DNA from 3 places in the Streptomyces sp. NPDC054765 genome. Region 2 is predicted to be linked to each of the others. Evidence: riboswitches for the same ligand, from Rfam matches in the RefSeq annotation. Region 2 holds a riboswitch; each other region holds the start of a gene.
The links. Region 2 has a riboswitch for cobalamin ahead of ACWGJY_RS14720 (HoxN/HupN/NixA family nickel/cobalt transporter). Riboswitches for the same ligand answer to the same signal wherever they lie in the genome.
Positions count from the first base shown of each region.

Region 1: it holds a riboswitch for cobalamin, as region 2 does, so the genes downstream of both, ACWGJY_RS25045 (cobalamin biosynthesis protein) here and ACWGJY_RS14720 (HoxN/HupN/NixA family nickel/cobalt transporter) in region 2, are expected to answer to the same signal.
Region 3: it holds a riboswitch for cobalamin, as region 2 does, so the genes downstream of both, ACWGJY_RS07920 (CoA-acylating methylmalonate-semialdehyde dehydrogenase) here and ACWGJY_RS14720 (HoxN/HupN/NixA family nickel/cobalt transporter) in region 2, are expected to answer to the same signal.

Region 1 covers NZ_JBSHBP010000043.1:36,872-42,770, reverse strand. Annotated here, with positions in the region: gene ACWGJY_RS25055 (caspase family protein) at 1-802, opposite strand, end outside; gene ACWGJY_RS25050 (hypothetical protein) at 808-1,251, opposite strand; cobalamin riboswitch at 1,457-1,605, shown strand; gene ACWGJY_RS25045 (cobalamin biosynthesis protein) at 1,769-2,764, shown strand; gene ACWGJY_RS25040 (cobyric acid synthase) at 2,898-4,502, shown strand; gene ACWGJY_RS25035 (putative cobaltochelatase) at 4,682-5,899, shown strand, end outside.
Region 2 covers NZ_JBSHBP010000018.1:118,924-124,822, forward strand. Annotated here, with positions in the region: gene ACWGJY_RS14705 (methyltransferase domain-containing protein) at 1-391, shown strand, start outside; gene ACWGJY_RS14710 (hypothetical protein) at 433-741, shown strand; gene ACWGJY_RS14715 (VOC family protein) at 1,258-1,758, shown strand; gene ACWGJY_RS14720 (HoxN/HupN/NixA family nickel/cobalt transporter) at 1,827-2,999, opposite strand; cobalamin riboswitch at 3,031-3,244, opposite strand; gene ACWGJY_RS14725 (alpha/beta fold hydrolase) at 3,429-4,277, opposite strand; gene ACWGJY_RS14730 (MarR family winged helix-turn-helix transcriptional regulator) at 4,274-4,978, opposite strand; gene ACWGJY_RS14735 (hypothetical protein) at 5,098-5,523, shown strand; gene ACWGJY_RS14740 (nucleoside/nucleotide kinase family protein) at 5,480-5,899, opposite strand, start outside.
Region 3 covers NZ_JBSHBP010000008.1:63,835-69,733, forward strand. Annotated here, with positions in the region: gene ACWGJY_RS07910 (enoyl-CoA hydratase/isomerase family protein) at 1-442, opposite strand, end outside; gene ACWGJY_RS07915 (acyl-CoA dehydrogenase family protein) at 439-1,587, opposite strand; gene ACWGJY_RS07920 (CoA-acylating methylmalonate-semialdehyde dehydrogenase) at 1,593-3,092, opposite strand; cobalamin riboswitch at 3,292-3,470, opposite strand; partial or broken gene ACWGJY_RS07925 (short-chain fatty acyl-CoA regulator family protein) at 3,601-4,562, opposite strand; gene ACWGJY_RS07930 (anion permease) at 4,999-5,899, shown strand, end outside.

The DNA.
Region 1 (5,899 bases), on a different contig from region 2:
GGACCAGCAGGATTCCGGGCCAGTGCCGCAGGTACGACTTCAGCCGGCGGCGTAAGCGGATCCGCAGCGGGGTCGGGGGCCGGGCCTCGGGGGTGGCGAAGGACAGGATGACATCGTCGACGGTGTTCTGCTTGGCCGAGCGCGGCTCCCACACGTCGCCCATCGGGGTCCGTTCGCCGGCCAGCCGCTCGCGCAGCTCCCGGACGAGGTCCTCGAAGGTGACGCACCGCTTGCCGGGCAGGCCCCGCTCCAGGGTCTGCGCCACGGCACGGGTGAAGACGCTGCCCCCGGCGGGTTCCTCGCCGCTGAAGATACGGCGGTTGGGCTGCGCGGCCATCAGCAGCGACGTGGGCTTGCGGCAGGAGTGGAAGGCCTCGCTCGCGTTGCCGGCGTAGCAGCACTCCAGGACGATCACGATGCGGTCGGCCCGCGCGTTGTCCAGATAGGACAGCACCATGTCCTGCCAGGAGACGGTCTTGTGACGCCGTTCCGAGGCACCGACCATGAGGTGCAGATTGCCGCCGTCGCGGCCCACCCGCCCGTGGCCGGAGAAGTACACCAGCAGCAGCCCGCGTGCCTCCTGGGTGACGGTGTCCAGCGCCTGTTCCACCTCCCAGGGCTCCTGGGGGCGGCAGATGACGACCTCGCCCTCGGTGAACAGATCGGTGCCGGGGGCGAGCAGGGCCCGCTCCAGGGCCTGGGCGTTGTCCTTCACCGCGGGGAGCGGGCGCAGGGTGCGGTAGTCGTCGACACAGATCAGCAGCGCCCGGTTGCCCTTGCCCCGTGCGTCGTATTCGGACATCCGGCTCAGTCCCCGGCGGTGCTGCCGCTCCCGTCCGCCGGACTGCCGGGATCGGGGTGTTCGGGGGACGGGGCGTCCGGGCCCGCGTCGCCGAGCGCGCGCAGGTCCTCGTCACCGCCGCCGACCGCGACGGCGGGCCGTTCGCCGGTGTCCCGTTCCTCGCGGCGTCGTCGCAGCCACTCCTGCAGGGCGATGCTCAGGCTCTTGGTGATCTCGGTGGCGACCGCACCGACGATGACCAGGATCAGATCGTCGACGCCGGCGGCCATCTCGCCGGGGCCGTCGTCGCCCTCGTCCGCCGGCCGCGGCCGCAGCGCCCAGTCGTGCTGCCTCCGGTCCAGCCACGGCTCGCGCTCCAGCCACGCCTTGAGGTCCTCGATGTCCTGGTCAGGATTGTTCGTGCCCGTGATCCTGATGCGGATCTCGTGGCGGTCAGCGCGCTGCGGCATCCCCCGGCCCCCTTCCGGCGGCCCCGTCACCGCCGTGCACCAGATAGTGACGCGGGATCAGGGGCGCGGGCAACCGTCTGTGACGCGGCTGCCACGCTGTGGCGTGCACCACAGGCCGTGCCACAGGGCAGCGTCGCAGGTCAAGGGGGAGTTGACGGGCATTCGCGGGGCGTGGTGGACTGCGCGGGCCATACGGCGACAGCTGAGGAAGTCCGGTGCGAATCCGGCGCGGTCCCGCCACTGTCACCGGGGAGCGTTCCTCCAGCGAAGGCCACGGTCCGCCTCGCCTGCGTCCGACGGCGCAGGCAGGGACTGGAAGGCCGGAGGAGTCGCCGATCCGGGAGCCAGGAGACTCTTGTCGCCGTCACGTCGAGCCAGGGCGCGGACCCTGAGTGAGGACATACCGCCATGCCCGGCCGCCTTTCAAGAGTTCCACTGCCCGCTGCCGCAGGGCCCCTTCGAGGCGTCGCGGGCCGGGCAGGACGTGGTGGACACGCCGTAGCGGCGGTCTGATCCGATGCGCGGCGAACACGCGGGATATGCGTGCGGCGCGGCTCTCGGCTTTCTCGGCGACCTGATCGCGGCGGACCCACGGCGCGGCCATCCGGTGGCCGCCTTCGGCCGGGCCGCGGGCGCCGTCGAGCGCCGGCTGTGGCGCGATCACCGCGGATACGGGGCGGTGCATGCCGTGCTGTGCGCCGGCGGTGCCGCTGCCGGTGCCGCGCTGGCGCAGCGCGCCGTACGGGCCGCCGTCCCGGCTCCGCTGCGCGGCGGCGCCCACATCGCGCTGACCGCGGCGACGGTCTGGGCCGTGCTGGGCGGCACCTCGCTCGGCCGGGAGGCGCGGGCCGTCGGCGGTGCGCTGACGGCGGGTGACCTGGACGTGGCACGGGAGCGGCTGCCGCATCTGTGCGGGCGCGATCCACAGGCGCTGGACGGGCCGCAGATGGCCCGCGCGGTGGTGGAGTCGGTCGCCGAGAACACCTCGGACGCCGTGGTGGGCGCCCTGGTCTGGGGCGCGCTGGGCGGGGTGCCCGGCCTGGTGGCGTTCCGGGCGGTGAACACCCTGGACGCGATGGTGGGGCACAAGTCGCCGCGCCACCGCCGTTTCGGCTGGGCCTCGGCCCGCCTTGACGATGTCGCCGGCTGGCCCGGCTCCCGGCTGACCGCCGCGCTGACCGTGCTCGCGGGCCCCGGCCGGCGCGGTGCGCTGCGGGCCTGGCAGGCGGACGGCGGCGCGCACCCCAGCCCCAACGCGGGCCCGGTGGAGGCGTCGTTCGCGGGCGCGCTGGGCGTGCGGCTGGGCGGCACGCTGGCGTACGGCGGGCGGGTGGAACACCGTCCGGTGCTCAACGACGGGGCGCCGCCGGTCGCGGTGGCCGACATCGAGCGGGCGGTGCGGCTCTCGCGGCGGGTGAGCGTGCTGGCGCTGGTGACGACGGTGGCGGCGCGGCCGGTGGCCGGCGCGGTGCGGGCAGCGGTGGCCCGGGGGCGCAAGGCGGGCCGGGCATGACGCCGCAGACCGTTTTTTCCCCGCTGCCCGCCCCGCTTCGGGGGGCGGGCGGGTGCGGTGACGCGCCGGGCCGTGGTGGCAGCGGCGCGTACGGCTCACAACGGCCGGGGTCCCGGCGCAGGAGGAGGACCCGGTGAACGGGCGGTGGAAGGCATCAGGCGGGGCCGTCGGCGGTGGCCTGTTGGTGGCCGGTACGACGTCCGACGCCGGCAAGAGCGTGGTGACGGCGGGGATCTGCCGCTGGCTGGCCCGCCAGGGCGTGCGGGTGGCGCCGTTCAAGGCGCAGAACATGTCGCTGAATTCGTTCGTCACGCGTGAGGGCGCGGAGATCGGGCGGGCCCAGGCGATGCAGGCCGCCGCGGCGCGGGTGGAGCCGACCGCGCTGATGAATCCCGTCCTGCTCAAACCGGGCAGTGACCGCAGCAGCCAGGTGGTGCTGCTGGGGAAGCCGGTGGGCGAGCTCAGCGCCCGGGGGTACTTCGGGGGGTCCGGGGGGCCGTCCCCCGGGAAGACGCAGTACGCGGGGCACCGGGAGCAGTTGCTCGGCACGGTCACCGACTGCCTCCAGGAGCTGCGGCGGACGTACGACGCAGTGATCTGTGAGGGCGCCGGCAGCCCCGCCGAGATCAATCTGCGGCGTACGGACATCGTGAACATGGGCCTCGCACGGGCCGCCCGGATCCCGGTGGTCGTGGTCGGCGACATCGACCGCGGCGGTGTGTTCGCCTCCTTCTTCGGCACCACCGCGCTGCTGTCCAAGGAGGACCAGGCGCTTCTCGCGGGCTATCTGGTCAACAAGTTCCGGGGCGATGTGTCGCTGCTGGAGCCGGGGCTGGAGATGCTGCGCGGTCTCACGGGGCGGCAAACGCTCGGTGTGCTGCCCTTCTCCCACGGGCTCGGCATCGACGAGGAGGACGGGCTGAGGGTGTCGCTGCGCGGCGCGGTGCGCGAGAGCGTGGTGGCCCCGCCGCACGGCGCCGAGGTGCTGCGGGTGGCGGTCGCCGCCGTACCGCTGATGTCGAACTTCACGGACGTGGATGCGCTGGCCGCGGAACCGGGTGTGGTGGTGCGGTTCGTGGACCGGGCCGAGGAGCTGGCCGACGCGGACCTGGTGGTGCTGCCGGGGACCCGGGGCACGGTCCGGGCGCTGCAGTGGCTGCGCGAGCGCGGGCTCGCGGACGCGGTCGCCCGGCGGGCCGCCGAGGGCCGCCCGGTGCTGGGCATCTGCGGCGGTTTCCAGATGCTGGGCGAGCGCATCGAGGACGACATCGAGTCGAAGGCGGGCGCGGTCGACGGGCTGGGGCTGCTGCCCGTACGGGTGCGGTTCGCGGCGGAGAAGACCTTGGCCCGGCCGGTCGGCGAGGCACTGGGCGAGCCGGTGGCGGGCTACGAGATCCACCACGGGGTCGCCGAAGTGACCGGCGGGGACGAGGCGTTCATGTCCGACGGCCAAGGGCGCAGCCTGGACGGGTGCCGGTCCGGCTCCGTATGGGGCACGCACTGGCACGGTTCGCTGGAGAGCGACGGCTTCCGGCGGGCCTTCCTGCGGCGGGTCGCGGCGGACGCGGGCCGGGCGTTCGTCCCCGCCCCCGGCACCAGCTTCGCCGCCCTGCGCGAAGAGCAGCTGGACCGGCTCGGCGATCTGATCGAGGAGCACGCCGACACCGGCGCGCTGCTGCGGCTGATCGAGCAGGGGGTACCGGAGGGGCTGCCGTTCGTGCCTCCGGGGGCGCCATGAGGGCCCCGAAGGCACGACATCACCCCCGCGAGCGCGGGGAGCAACGCAGCAGCTCCACGAGGTGTTCGTGCAGCAGCGGACCACCCCTGCTCAGGCAGGGCCAAGGGCACAAACGTGCCGTATAGAGCACCCAGTTCGACCGGCAACGGACCAAACCCACTCGAAGGAGTGATCACCAGATGAGCACCCGGTATCCGTTCACCGCCGTCGTCGGCATGGACGAGCTACGGCTGGCGCTGCTGCTCAACGCCGTCAGCCCTGCGGTGGGCGGAGTCCTCGTCCGTGGCGAGAAGGGGACGGCCAAGAGCACCGCCGTGCGCGCGCTGGCAGATCTCCTGCCCGACGTTGCGGTTGTCCCGGGCTGCCGCTTCAGCTGCGATCCCACCGCGCCGGACCCGCAATGTCCCGATGGGCCGCACGAGATCCGTCCGGGCGAGTCCCGCCCGGCCCGTATGGTCGAGCTTCCGGTGGGCGCCTCGGAGGACCGGTTGGCCGGTGCGCTCGACATCGAGCGCGCGCTCGCCGAGGGCGTCAAGGCCTTCGAACCGGGCCTGCTGGCGGACGCACACCGAGGGATCCTGTACGTCGACGAGGTCAACCTCTTGCACGACCATCTCATCGACCTCCTCTTGGACGCGGCCGCGATGGGCGCCTCCTACGTGGAGCGCGAGGGCGTCTCCGTACGGCATGCGGCGCGCTTCCTGCTCGTCGGCACCATGAACCCCGAAGAGGGCGAGCTGCGGCCGCAGCTGCTGGACCGGTTCGGTCTCACCGTCGAGGTCGCCGCCTCGCGCGAGCCCGACCGGCGGGTGGCGGTGGTCCGGCGCCGGCTGGCGTACGACGCCGATCCGGCCGGCTTCGCGGCGCGCTGGGCCGCCGAGGAGGACGCGCTGCGCCACCGCATCACCGCGGCACGGGAGTTGCTGCCGGACGTGACCCTGGGGGATGCGGCGCTGCGGCAGATCGCGGCGACCTGCGCGGCGTTCGAGGTGGACGGGATGCGTGCGGACATCGTGATGGCGCGGACCGCCACGGCGCTGGCCGCGTGGGCGGGGCGGACCGACGTCCTGGAGGAGGACGTACGGCAGGCCGCGCTGCTGGCGCTGCCGCACCGCCGGCGCCGTAACCCCTTCGACGCGCCCGGCCTGGACGAGGACAAGCTCGACCGGACGCTGGAGGAGTTCGGCGGGGCGGACGAGAGCACGGACGGCGATGACGACCCGGACCCGGACGGGCCGGACGGCGGCCCCGGCGGGGGCGGCCCGGACGGTGGCGGACAGCCGCCACAGGACGGCGGGGACGGCGGCCCGGAGGAGTCTTCACCCACGCAGCAGCCCGAACTCCCGCACCAGCAGGAGCGGGAGACCCCGCAGGCTCCGGAGTCCCCCGGGGCCCCC
Region 2 (5,899 bases):
GAACGCGCGCCGTCTTCATCCGCACTGCCGTTTCCGTGTCGCCTCTGCCACCGACCTCGACCTTGGCGAAGCGTCCCTCGGCGGCGTGCTCGGGTGGTGGTCACTGTTCAACCTCCCCCGTGACGTCCTTCCCCAGGTTCTCGCCCTGTTCGCGCGCGCGTTGAAGCCGGGCGGGCACTTCATCACCGGGACACACGTCGGCGACGAAGACGCGGTGCGCACCGAGGCCTACGGGGGCGTACCCGTTCAGTGGACGACACACAAATGGCGGCCGGAACAACTCGTGGACCTGATCGAGCAGGCCGGCCTGCACCCGGTCGCCGAACTCCGGCTCCCCGCCGAGGAGTACAGCGGGCCGGGTCTGGTCGTCATGGCCAAGCGCCCCGGCTGACGGTCCACAGGAAGGCCGTCAGCCGCATCGAGAACGGGCACATGAGTCCGGTCCTCGACCACCTGCTGCTCCTCGCCGACGCCCGCAGCGCGGTGGCCCTCGGGCTGGCGGACGACAGCGTGCCCGAGGAGCAGCTTGCCGCCCGCACCTCCGGTCTCGCCGCCTCCGTCGCCGGGCAGCCGCCCGCGGCGATCCGGGCCGCCAAGCTGGCGGTGGCCGCCGCGCTGGCGCCGCAGCGGACGGCAGCCGCCGCCAATCCACGGCCGGCGGTGGCACGGACCGACTTCGACCGGTCGGTCGCCGCGTTCCTCGGCCGGCGGTCGGCCGCCGCAGCGGTCCCGGGAGCCTGATCGCCGTATCTTCCTGGTGCCGCAGCATCCGCAGACGGGGGAGGCGTGGCACGCTTCCGGGGCCGCGAAGACCGTCCCCCCTGCCCGCCGAGCTGCCCGCCGAGGTAGGGACGCACCGGCCTTCCCCGGCGAATCGCCATTACTCCCTGTGACTGGCGGGCTGCCCGACGGCGTTCACCGTGACGATCCACTGCCGAGGCACCCATGGCATCCATGGCAGCCACTTCGGCCCGCAGGGCGTATGACCGCCTCGTGGCCGATGCCCGGCCGCACCCGATCGCGATCAGCTGGACAGTTCCCGTTCCCGTTCCCGGTCCCGGTCGCGCATCGCCGTGCCTGTATGCCGGCGACGGCCGCAAGTGAACCATTGCCCGGACTTCGGCGGTCGGGCCGGAAAAGCTCGGTGTACCGGCCGAAGGACTCTGGGCAGGTATGGAGTGGGGGAGGAACATCAGAGCGGGGGAGGGTGCGGCGGCGCCTTGCGGTACCGCTGCGGGAGATCGGAGAGCAGGCTCCATGTCCGTACGACGTCTTAACCACGCGGTGCTCTACGTCCGCGATGTGGCGCGGTCGGTCGCGTTCTACACCGAGGCCCTCGGACTCACGGTGGGGGTCGAAGTGCCGGGGCGGACCGCGTTCCTCAGCGCTCCCGGCTCGCTCAATGATCATGACCTGGCGCTGTTCGCGGTGGGGCCGGACGCACCGGGGCCGGAGGCCGGACGGGTCGGGCTCTACCACCTGGCCTGGGAGACCGGCACGCTCGGCGAACTGGCCGCGGCACATGCGCAGCTCGTCGAGCGGGGCGCGCTGGTGGGATCGAGTGATCACCTCGTCGCCAAGTCGCTGTACGCCAAGGACCCGGACGGCAATGAGTTCGAGGTGATGTGGCGGGTCCCGCGGGAGGACTGGCCGGGCCCGGACCAGCCGGAACGGCTGCTGCCGCTCGATCTGGCGGCGGCGCTGGAGCGCTGGGGGCCGGATCTGGTGACGGGCGCGGCGGCCGGTTCGGCCACCTGACCGGGCCGGCCCCGTCCTGGTGGTGATGCGGGCGGTGGGTGCGTACGGGGTTCCTGGGCGGAGGCGTCTCAGGAGTCCGACGCGGCAGGATCCGCCGCCCCCGCTCGCTCCACCTGCTTCCTCCGGTCTGTCCGATCGGCCCGTTCCGCCCGCTCCGCCCAGCGCTTTTCGACGCCGGCCAGCCGCCAGTACGCCAGCGCCGCGGCCCACACGACCACGAACAGGCCGACGATGAGGAAGCCGGCATTGCCCAGGTCGAGGCCGGAAATCCAGCCGGTCAACGGGTCGCTGAGGGCGAGCTTGTCGTGCAGCACGGTCACCAGCTCGATCGTGCCGATGAAGAAGGCGACGGCGATCGACAGGCCGGTGATGGTGAGGTTGTAGTAGACCTTGCGCACCGGGTTGGAGAACGCCCACTGGTAGGCGAAATTCATGAAGGTGCCGTCGAGGGTGTCGAACAGGCTCATTCCGGCGGCGAAGAGCAGTGGCAGGCACAGCACCGCGTACCAGGGCAGGCCGGCCGCGGCGCCGCTGCCCGCCATCACCATCAGGGTCACTTCGGTCGCGGTGTCGAAGCCGAGCCCGAAGAGAAAGCCGAGCGGGAACATCTGGCCGGGGCGGGAGACCGAGCGGGTGAACCGGCCCAGGATGCGGTTCATGAAGCCGCGCGCATCGAGGCGCTGCTCCAGCTCGGCCTCGTCGAAGTGGCCGTTGCGCATACCGCGGAAGACCCGCCAGATCCCGGTCAGCGCGACCAGGTTCAGGGCGGCGATGAGGTAGAGAAAGGTCCCGGAGATGGTGGTGCCGACCGTGCCCAGGATCTGGTGGGTACGGGATTCGTCGTTGAGCAGCGTGCCCGCGAGCTGGGCGCCGCCGACCACCAGGGCGGCCATCGCGACGACCACGCTGGAGTGGCCGAGGGCGAACCAGAAACCGACCGAGACCGGTCGCTTGCCGTCGGCCATCAGCTTGCGGGTGGTGTTGTCGATCGCGGCGATGTGGTCGGCGTCGAAGGCGTGCCGCATGCCGAGGGTGTAGGCGGTGATGCCGAGCCCCACGCCGAAGACCTGGCTGCCCACGGTGTAGTGGTGGGGCACCACGAGCAGGAAGAGCACGCCGAAGGCGACGACATGCAGACCGGCTATGACGGCCATCAGGCCCGCGGTGCGGACGGTGTCCTGCCGGCGCCAGCGAAAAGCGGCGGGAGCAGGGGTGTTACGGGTATCGGTGGGCAGGGCCATCCGGCGGTCACGCTCCAGCACCTCGTGGATCAGTTCGTGAGATGCCGTGGCCGGTCTCCTGGCTTACGGGTACCCGCGTCCGCCCCCGCCTTCCCGGCCGCGGGCTGCGGTCAGTGGCGCCGCAGGCGCGCCGTGCGCCCGCGGAAGGGGTGGAAACTCCCCGATCACAGTGGCGAGGGCCGCTCCGGTCTGGGACCACAAGGTCCGTCACCGGCTTCCCGAACACCACGGCCCGTTCACTCTAACTGCGGCCGGAGGGGTGAGGCCCGTGGGGTTTGTCCGTGCGGTTCGTCCATGCGGTTGTCCATGCGGTTTGTCCGTGGGGTGTGCGGGAGCACTTGGCGTGCGGCGGCCCGTTCTGCCCCGGGTGGCCGTGGCCGCCGCGGTCGTTCCTGGGGCCGTGGTCCCTGTGCCGTGATGCGCGGTGGGTCAGTAGTCCAGGGATGAGAGGAAGGCGTGGAGTTCGTGGTCGAAGAGTGCGGTGTTCTCCAGATTGACCATGTGGGCCGCGCCCGGTATCCGGACTCTCCGGGCGCCGGGGACGGTCAGCGCTATCGCATGGGCGTTGGTGGAGATGTCGCTGCTGTCGAGGTCACCGTCGAACACGACCGTCGGCACCCGGATCTCGCCGAGGTGGTCGGCGGCGCCGACCTCAAGGGGCATGCCGGCGCCCCCGCCATCGGCATGCACCTCCACATTGGCCTCGGCCGAGGCACGCATCCGCTCACGGAATCCCGGGTGCACCGCGGCCGGTTCGCGATGCGGTCCGTCCACCCACATCCGCAGGAAGTGCTCGACATACCGTTCCGCGCCGTCCGGTGCGCCGATCGCCGCCACCTGCGCCTTGATGTGCTCCAGCAGAAAGGGGTCGGTGAAGGCGCGGCCGCTGATCCCGGGGGAGGCGAGTGCGAGAGCGGTCACCCGGTCGGGGCGGGCTATGGCAGTGTCGAGTGCGACCCGCGCACCATGGGAGAGGCCGACGAGGACGGCGGCGGGGACATCGAGCGCGTCGAGCAGGGCGCACAGGTCATCGTGGTGGGCGTGGTCCCCGGCCACGGTGGAGGACAGGCCATGGCCGCGGAAATCGTAACGGATCGCGCGCAGGCCGGAGTTGACCAGCCAGGCGAACTGCTCGTCCCACATGTGCTGGTCGAGCATGCCGCCGTGGAGCAGCACCACCGCGGGGCCCGAGCCGGCCGTCTCGTAGAACAGCTCGCCGTCGTAGATCGGCACGATCCCGTTGTCGATCTCGGACCAGGCGGTGATTCCTCGGGTCATCTTGCGGGCCGTCCTTTGTGTGCCGGATGCGATGAACTGGGTGTGATGCCATTGTCGTCGCTATTGCCGCTGCTGCCGTAACTGCCGCGACTGCCGTTACTGTCGGCTTCCTCCGGGGGGATGCGTGAGCCGTTCGCCAGGTGCCGGAATTCCTCGCCGAGCCGGTCCAGTACATGCGCTGCGGTACGGAGGTCCTCGGCGGGCAGATCGGCCAGCCGCTGTCGCAGCTCGGACGTCTCGAACTCCTTGATCCCGCGTATTGCCGCCGTGCCTTGGGTGGTGAGCCGGATCAGGGACGAGCGGCGGTGCGCGGGATTCGGGGCCGTCACGACCAGGCCCAGCTCCGCGGCGTGGTTCACCCAGCGCTGCACCGGCTGCCGGTCGAGCCCCATCGCGCGCGCCAACTGCGGGACGGTCTGCGGGCCTTGGGTGCGCAGGGCATCGAGCAGGGCGTGTTCGCCGGCGGTCATGCCCGTGCCCGTCAGCTCGCGCTCCACCACGCGGATGATCGTGCGGTGCAGTGGCCACAGGCGTCGGATGACGCCGTACAACAGGTCTTCGGCGGGCGTCGGTTCCCCGCCGCCGGTGCCTTCGGTGGCCGCCTCGGTGTGCATGTCCATGTGCGTGTCCATGTGCGTGTCCATGTGCGTGTCGATGTGCATGCCCGTTTCCCCCTCGACTCCCCCCCCGATGACACTCATGATGTCATGATGGCATCGGTGATGTCGTTTGGGAAGGGGGTTGCCGCGGAAAGGAGTTGATGAGGCGGGTGGGCAGGAGCCGGCCCGCGCGGCCGGTGGACGAGGAAGGCGGAGGGCGGATGAAGGTCGGTCTGTTGCGTGCGGTCGGGGTGGCCACGGCCGTGTACGGAGTGGCGGTGGCGGCGGTGCCCGATCTGCTGGCCCGGCCCTCGGGGCTGGTCGACGGCGCAGGGCGGACCGCGCCGGCGACCCGTACCTCGCTGCGACCGCTGGCCTGGCGGGATGCGGTGAGCGGGCTGGCGCTGGTGCTGGCTCCGGACGGCCCGGCGCTGCGTACCGCCGCATATGTGCGAATGGCCGCGGACTTCGGGGATGCCGTACTGCTCGGTGCGACGCTGCCGGGCCGCGACCGGAAGCTGAAGGCGGTCGCGGTGTCCGTGGGGTGGGGCGCGCTGTCGTTGGCCGGGATGCTCGCCCGCGGACAGGGGCGGGGGAGCGGGGCTATGCGCTCGGTGGGGGCGGGGCCTCTTCGGGTGCGAAGGTGATGACGAGGTCGGCACGTTCCCGTGTGGCCGCCACGACACGGGCATTGGCCTCGTCCGAGGTGAGCACGAACCGTTCGGCGTCGGCGCGCGGACGCCCGAAGCGCTCGTGCCGGTCGACCAGCCGACGGATCCGTTCCGGAGCGTCCAGTTCCACGTACCAGACCTCGTCGAGCAGCGCGCGGACCCGCGGCCACGGGGCGGAGTCGAGAAGGAGGTAATTGCCCTCGGTGACGATGAGCGGAATGTGGGGTGCCACGGGGATGCTGCCGGCGACCGGCTCCTCGATACGGCGGTCGAAGGCCGGGGCGTAGACGGCGGTGTCCGGTTCCGGGGAGCGCAGGCGCGCCAGCAGTGCCGCATAGCCGGCCGGGTCGAA
Region 3 (5,899 bases), on a different contig from region 2:
CGTCGGGGACGAAGCCGATGCCGGTCTCGGGCATGGCGATCCGGGAGTGTTCGGTGACGATGCGGACGCTGCCGTGGGCGGAGACTCCGACGCCGCCGCCCATCACGATGCCGTCCATGAGGGCGACATAGGGCTTCGGGTAGCGGGCGATACGGGCGTTGAGCCGGTATTCGTCCCGCCAGAACGCTGCCGATGCCCTTCCTCCGGCCTGCGCGTCCTCGTAGATGAAGCGGATATCACCGCCCGCGCACAGACCGCGCTCCCCCGCGCCCGTGAGGATCACGGTTTCGACGGCGGGGTCCTGTTCCCAGGCGGTCAGCGCGTCGTCGATCCGCTCGACCATGGTGTGAGTGAGGGCGTTGAGGGCGCGGGGGCGGTTGAGAGTGATGCGGGCGGCGCGGCCCTCGGTGGCCAGGAGGACGGACTCGTCGGTGCCGGTCATCGCAGTGCCTCCGTCAGGCCGCGGGCCACGATGACGCGCATGATCTCGTTGGTTCCTTCCAGGATCTGGTGCACCCGCAGGTCGCGGAGGATCTTCTCGATGCCGTATTCGGTGAGGTAGCCGTAGCCGCCGTGCAGTTGGAGGGCGCGGTCGGCGACGGAGTAGCCGGTGTCGGTGGCGAACCGCTTGGCCATCGCGCACAGTTGCGGGGCCTGTGGGTCGCCGCGGTCCAGTGCTTGTGCGGCCTGGTGGACCAGGGCGCGGGCTGCGGCGAGTTCGGTCGCCATGTCGGCGAGGCGGAACTGGAGTGCCTGCGCGTCGAGCAGGCGCCCGCCGAACGCCTCGCGGTCGGCAAGGTGGACCAGGCTGCCGTCCAGGGCGGCGCGGGCGCCGCCGAGCGAGCAGGCGGCGATGCCGAGCCGGCCACCGTTCAGCCCGTTCATGGCGATGCGAAACCCGTCGCCCTCCCGGCCGAGCAGCCGGTCGGCGGGCACGCGCACGCCGTCCAGGACCACTTGGCGGGTGGGCTGGGCGTTCCAGCCCAGCTTTTTCTCGTTCACTCCGAAGGACAGCCCGGGGTCGTCCTTGTCGACGAGGAAGGCGGAGATGCCGCGTGGGCCGTCGTCACTGGTACGGGCCATGACGACGTAGACCTGAGAGGCGCCGGCGCCGGAGATGAATTGCTTGACGCCGGTGAGGAGGTAGCTGTCGCCGTCGCATACGGCGCGGGTGCGCAGTGCGGAGGCGTCCGAGCCGGCGCCCGGTTCGGTCAGGCAGTAGCTGCCCAGGTCCTCCATGGCGCACAGTCTGGGCAGCCATCGTTCGCGCTGGGCGGCGTCGCCGTAGTGGTCGATCATCCAGGCGACCATGTTGTGGATGGAGACGAAGCCGGCGATGGAGGGGCAGCCGGAGGCCAGCGTCTCGAAGATCAGGACGCCGTCGGCCCGGCTGAGCCCGCTGCCACCGGCCTCCTCCCGGACGTAGATGCCGCCGAGGCCGATCCCCGCGGCCTTGCGCAGGACGTCCACCGGGAAGTGTCTGTCCTGGTCCCACTGCACGGCGTTCGGGGTGAGGTGGTCCTGGGTGAAGTCGAGGGTGGCCACGACGAGGGCGAGCTGGTCGTCGGTGAGCATGGTGGTGGTCATGGCGCTCACTGCATGGTCGGGAGGGTGAAGCTCGCGCCCTCCTTGGCCCCGGAAGGCCAGCGCGAGGTGACGGTCTTGGTGCGGGTGTAGAAGCGGATCGCGTCCGGCCCGTGCTGGTTGAGGTCGCCGAAGCCGGATCGCTTCCAGCCGCCGAAGGTGTGGTAGGCGACCGGCACCGGGATGGGCACGTTCACGCCGACCATGCCGGTGTTCACCCGGCGGGTGAAGTCGCGGGCGGTGTCGCCGTCCCGGGTGAAGATCGCGACGCCGTTGCCGTACGGGTGCTCGCTGGGCAGCCGCAGTGCCTCCTCATAGTCGGCGGCCCGCACGACACACAGCACGGGGCCGAAGATCTCCTCCCGGTAGACGCGCATCTGCGGGGTGACCCGGTCGAAGAGCGAGGCGCCCATGAAGAAGCCGTTCTCGTGCCCAGTGAGCGTGAAGCCCCTTCCGTCCACGATGAGTTCTGCGCCTTCATTGACGCCGATGTCGACATAGCGGCGTACGCGGTCGAGGGCATCCCGGCTGACCAGCGGCCCGAAGTCGGCCTCGGGGTCGTCGCTGCGGCCGATGCGCAGCTGCCCGATCCGCTCCTTCAGCCGCTCCACCAGGGCATCCGCGGTGGTCTCGCCGACGGGGACGGCCACGGAGATCGCCATGCAGCGCTCTCCCGCCGAGCCGTAGCCCGCCCCGATCAGCGCGTCGACAGCCTGGTCGAGGTCGGCGTCCGGCATCACGATCATGTGGTTCTTGGCGCCGCCGAAGCACTGGGCACGCTTGCCGTGCGCGGCCGCGGTGGCGTAGATGTGCGCGGCGATCGGGGTCGAGCCGACGAAGCCGAGCGCACCGACCCGGGGGTCCGTCAGCAAGGTGTCGACGGCTTCCTTGCCCCCGTTGACGACGTTGAGGACGCCTGGCGGGAGGCCCGCCTCCAGGAACAGTTCGGCGAGCCGGAGCGGTACGGAGGGGTCGCGTTCGGAGGGTTTGAGGATGAAGGAGTTGCCGCAGGCCAGCGCGGGCGCGGCCTTCCACAGCGGGATCATCGCGGGGAAGTTGAACGGGGTGATGCCGGCGGTGACGCCGATGGGGCCGCGCAGGGAGTGCACGTCGATCCCGCTGCCGGCGTTGTCGGTGAACTCACCCTTGAGCAGATGCGGGATGCCGGCGGCGAATTCGACGACCTCCAGTCCGCGTTGCAGGTCTCCGTGGGCGTCGGCCACCGTCTTGCCGTGCTCGGACGACAGCAGTCGGGCGAGTGATTCCCTTTCCCCGTCGACCAGTTGGAGGAATGTCAGCAGCACGCGGGCTCGGCGTTGCGGATTCCATTCGCCCCACTCACGCTGAGCCTCGGCGGCATCGGCGATCGCCGCCTCGGTCTCGGCGCGGTCGGCGAGCGGGACACGCGCCTGGACCTCACCGGTGTTGGGGTCGTACACATCGCCATAGGTCCCGGAAGTGCCCGGGGTGTGCTTGCCGCCGATGAAATGTGCCAGTTCACGGACCATGAAAGCCTGCTCTCCGTCAGGTGAGATCCGGGGATGGCGCGCCGGCCCGGCACGGACGCCGGACGGCGTGCGCACGGGCAGCACGAGAAACGCAGGGCTGGGCAACCGTCAGATGCCGGTGATCGGTAGCCGTCGGTTTCGCCGGTCGAGAGCGTGGGTGCACACCGGTGCCATGCGTGTCTGCTCCATCCTCGTGGACAACACGGAACACCCCGCGGCCGGTATCCTGACTCCCGGATCAGCACACGCTCCCCGGCCTTCCCGACGGACTTCTCCGTCAGTGGCCGGTCTCTTTCGGGGAGCGCATTCCCCGGTCACAGTGGCGGGACCGCGCCGGAATCGCACCGGCTTCCCTGCACCGCGGGCCTTGCCCCCGAACATATAGTTGGACGTCCTAGTAAGTCCACCCCGCCACGGCCCGCACAAGAGCGCTTCGCAGTCGCGCACGCCGCCGGTTGCGGCCCGTGGAGCGGGCCTGGCCGGGATGTGCGCCTGCGGTCGCGCGCGCTCAGGCGTCTTGTTCGGCGACGGGGTAGGGCACGAAGGTGCTCCTGTTCTCGTCCACCGCGAGCCGGCGGTCCAGTGGCGGCACCGCCCGCTGCGGGCAGTCGGTGCGTTCGCAGATGCGGCAGCCCATGCCGATCGGGGTTGCCGCCGCGGCGTTGTCGAGGTCCAGGCCGTCGGAGTAGACCAGCCGGGAGGCGTGCCGGATCTCGCAGCCGAGGCCGATGGCGAAGGTCTTGCCGGGCTCGCCCCAGCCACCGCGGTGCCGGGTGATCGCGCGGGCGGTCCACAGGTAGCGCTGCCCGTCCGGCATCCCGGCGATCTGTACGTGGATACGGCCGGGGCCGCGAATGCCTCGTAGACGTTCCACAGGGGGCAGGTTCCGCCCGCGCGGGAGAAGTGGAAGGCCGTCGCGGACTGTCGTTTGGACATGTTTCCCGCGCGGTCGACGCGTACGACCTCGCCGGGGCGGATGCCGATCTTTGTGGCGAGTTCCTCGGCGGCGAGATCGGTGTCGTGGAGGTAGTTCCGGCGGCGGTAGAAGAATTCGCGGATCTCCTCATGTGCGGAACGGGGCAGTGCGGTGATGGTCTGCCCTCTTCCCTCCGCGGCTTCGGACAGCCGCTCGGCGAGCTGATGGTTGCGGCGGCCGAGATCGACCAGCACCCCGGCGACGGCCGGCCTGCGGGAGGCGAGTTCGGCGAGGTCGGAGGAGGACACCCGGTCGGCGGTGATCTCGTTGACGAGGGCATCACGCAAATCGGCGACCAGCCGGCTGGTGTCGTGCTCGGAGAAGAACCCCGCATCGACGCCGAACACCTCGGTGAGACGGAGCAGGACCGGGACGGTCAGCGGGCGCGAGTCGTGTTCCATCTGGTTGAGGTAACTGGGAGAGATCTCCAGCATCCGCGCCAGGGCCGCCTGGCTCAGGCACAGGGCCGACGGATCGTAAACGGGACCCCACAAACCTTCTTCAGCCCGGCGACGAGATCTGCGACCGCTGGAATTGCCCAGCCGGTGTTTCCCGGCGCCGGCCCCGCGCGTGCGCCGACGGCTGATGGCTGACGTTCAGAACGATCCGCTGGCGCTCCTTGAGCTTCCCACCGCCCGTCCGGCCATGACTCACCTCTTCAGCCAGGCGGAGAGATGTCGCGACTGGGGCTGTGCCGGGCTTCCGAATTCGATCGCTTCCGCGGCTTGGCTCCCCGCGGATCCGAGGTCGTCGTGCCGCTCAACGCCCTCCGCCGAGTCCGGCACGGCGCCGACCGCATCCAACCGCCACCAACGAGCCCACACCGTCGCGTTGGCGGCGATTCGGAGGGGCGCTTAGCGTGGGAGGGACGGCGGTTCGTACACAGTTTCCGTGCGCGCGGCCGGACCGCCCTCGACGTGGAGGACCGGGATGGCATCTGTCTCCTTCCTGCTCGTGGCCGTGATCCTCACGGCGCTGGCCTTCGACTTCACCAACGGGTTCCATGACACCGCCAACTCGATGGCCACCTCCATCGCCACCGGGGCGCTGAGCCCCCGGGTCGCCGTCGCCGTCGCAGGTCTGCTCAATCTGGGCGGCGCCTTCCTCTCCACGGAGGTGGCCAAGACGATCTCGGGCGGCATAGTCCAAGACAGCAAAGTGTCCCTGGTGATGATCTTCGCCGGGCTGATCGGGGCGATCCTGTGGAATCTGGTCACCTGGCTCCTCGGGCTGCCCTCCAGCTCGTCCCACGCCCTGTTCGGCGGGCTGATCGGCGCGGTGTGGGTGGGGGCCGGGGGTTCCGCGGTGCGCTTCGGCGCGATCATCGAGAAAATAGTGATCCCTGCGGTGGCCTCGCCGGTCGTGGCCTGCGTGATAGCGCTGCTGGCCACCTACCTCGCCTACATGATCACCCGGAGGACCTCGCGCCGCACCGTCGGGAAGGGCTTTCGCGCGGGACAGATCGGGTCTGCGTCCTTGGTGGCCCTGGCGCACGGCACCAATGACGCCCAGAAGACGATGGGGGTCATCACCCTGGCACTCATCTCGAGCGGGGTGCTCAGCCATGGCGCGGGGCCGCCCTGGTGGGTGGTGCTGAGCGCGGGCCTGGCGATCTCCCTGGGCACTTACGTGGGCGGCTGGCGAATTATCCGGACCATGGGTAAGGGACTCACCGACATCCAGGCCCCGCAGGGCTTCGCCGCCGAGACCAGCGCGACCGCGGTGATCCTGGCCTCGTCGCACCTGGGGTTCGCGCTGTCGACCACCCAGGTGTGCACGGGCAGCATCCTCGGCGCGGGGCTGGGCCGCAAGCTGGCACACGTGCACTGGG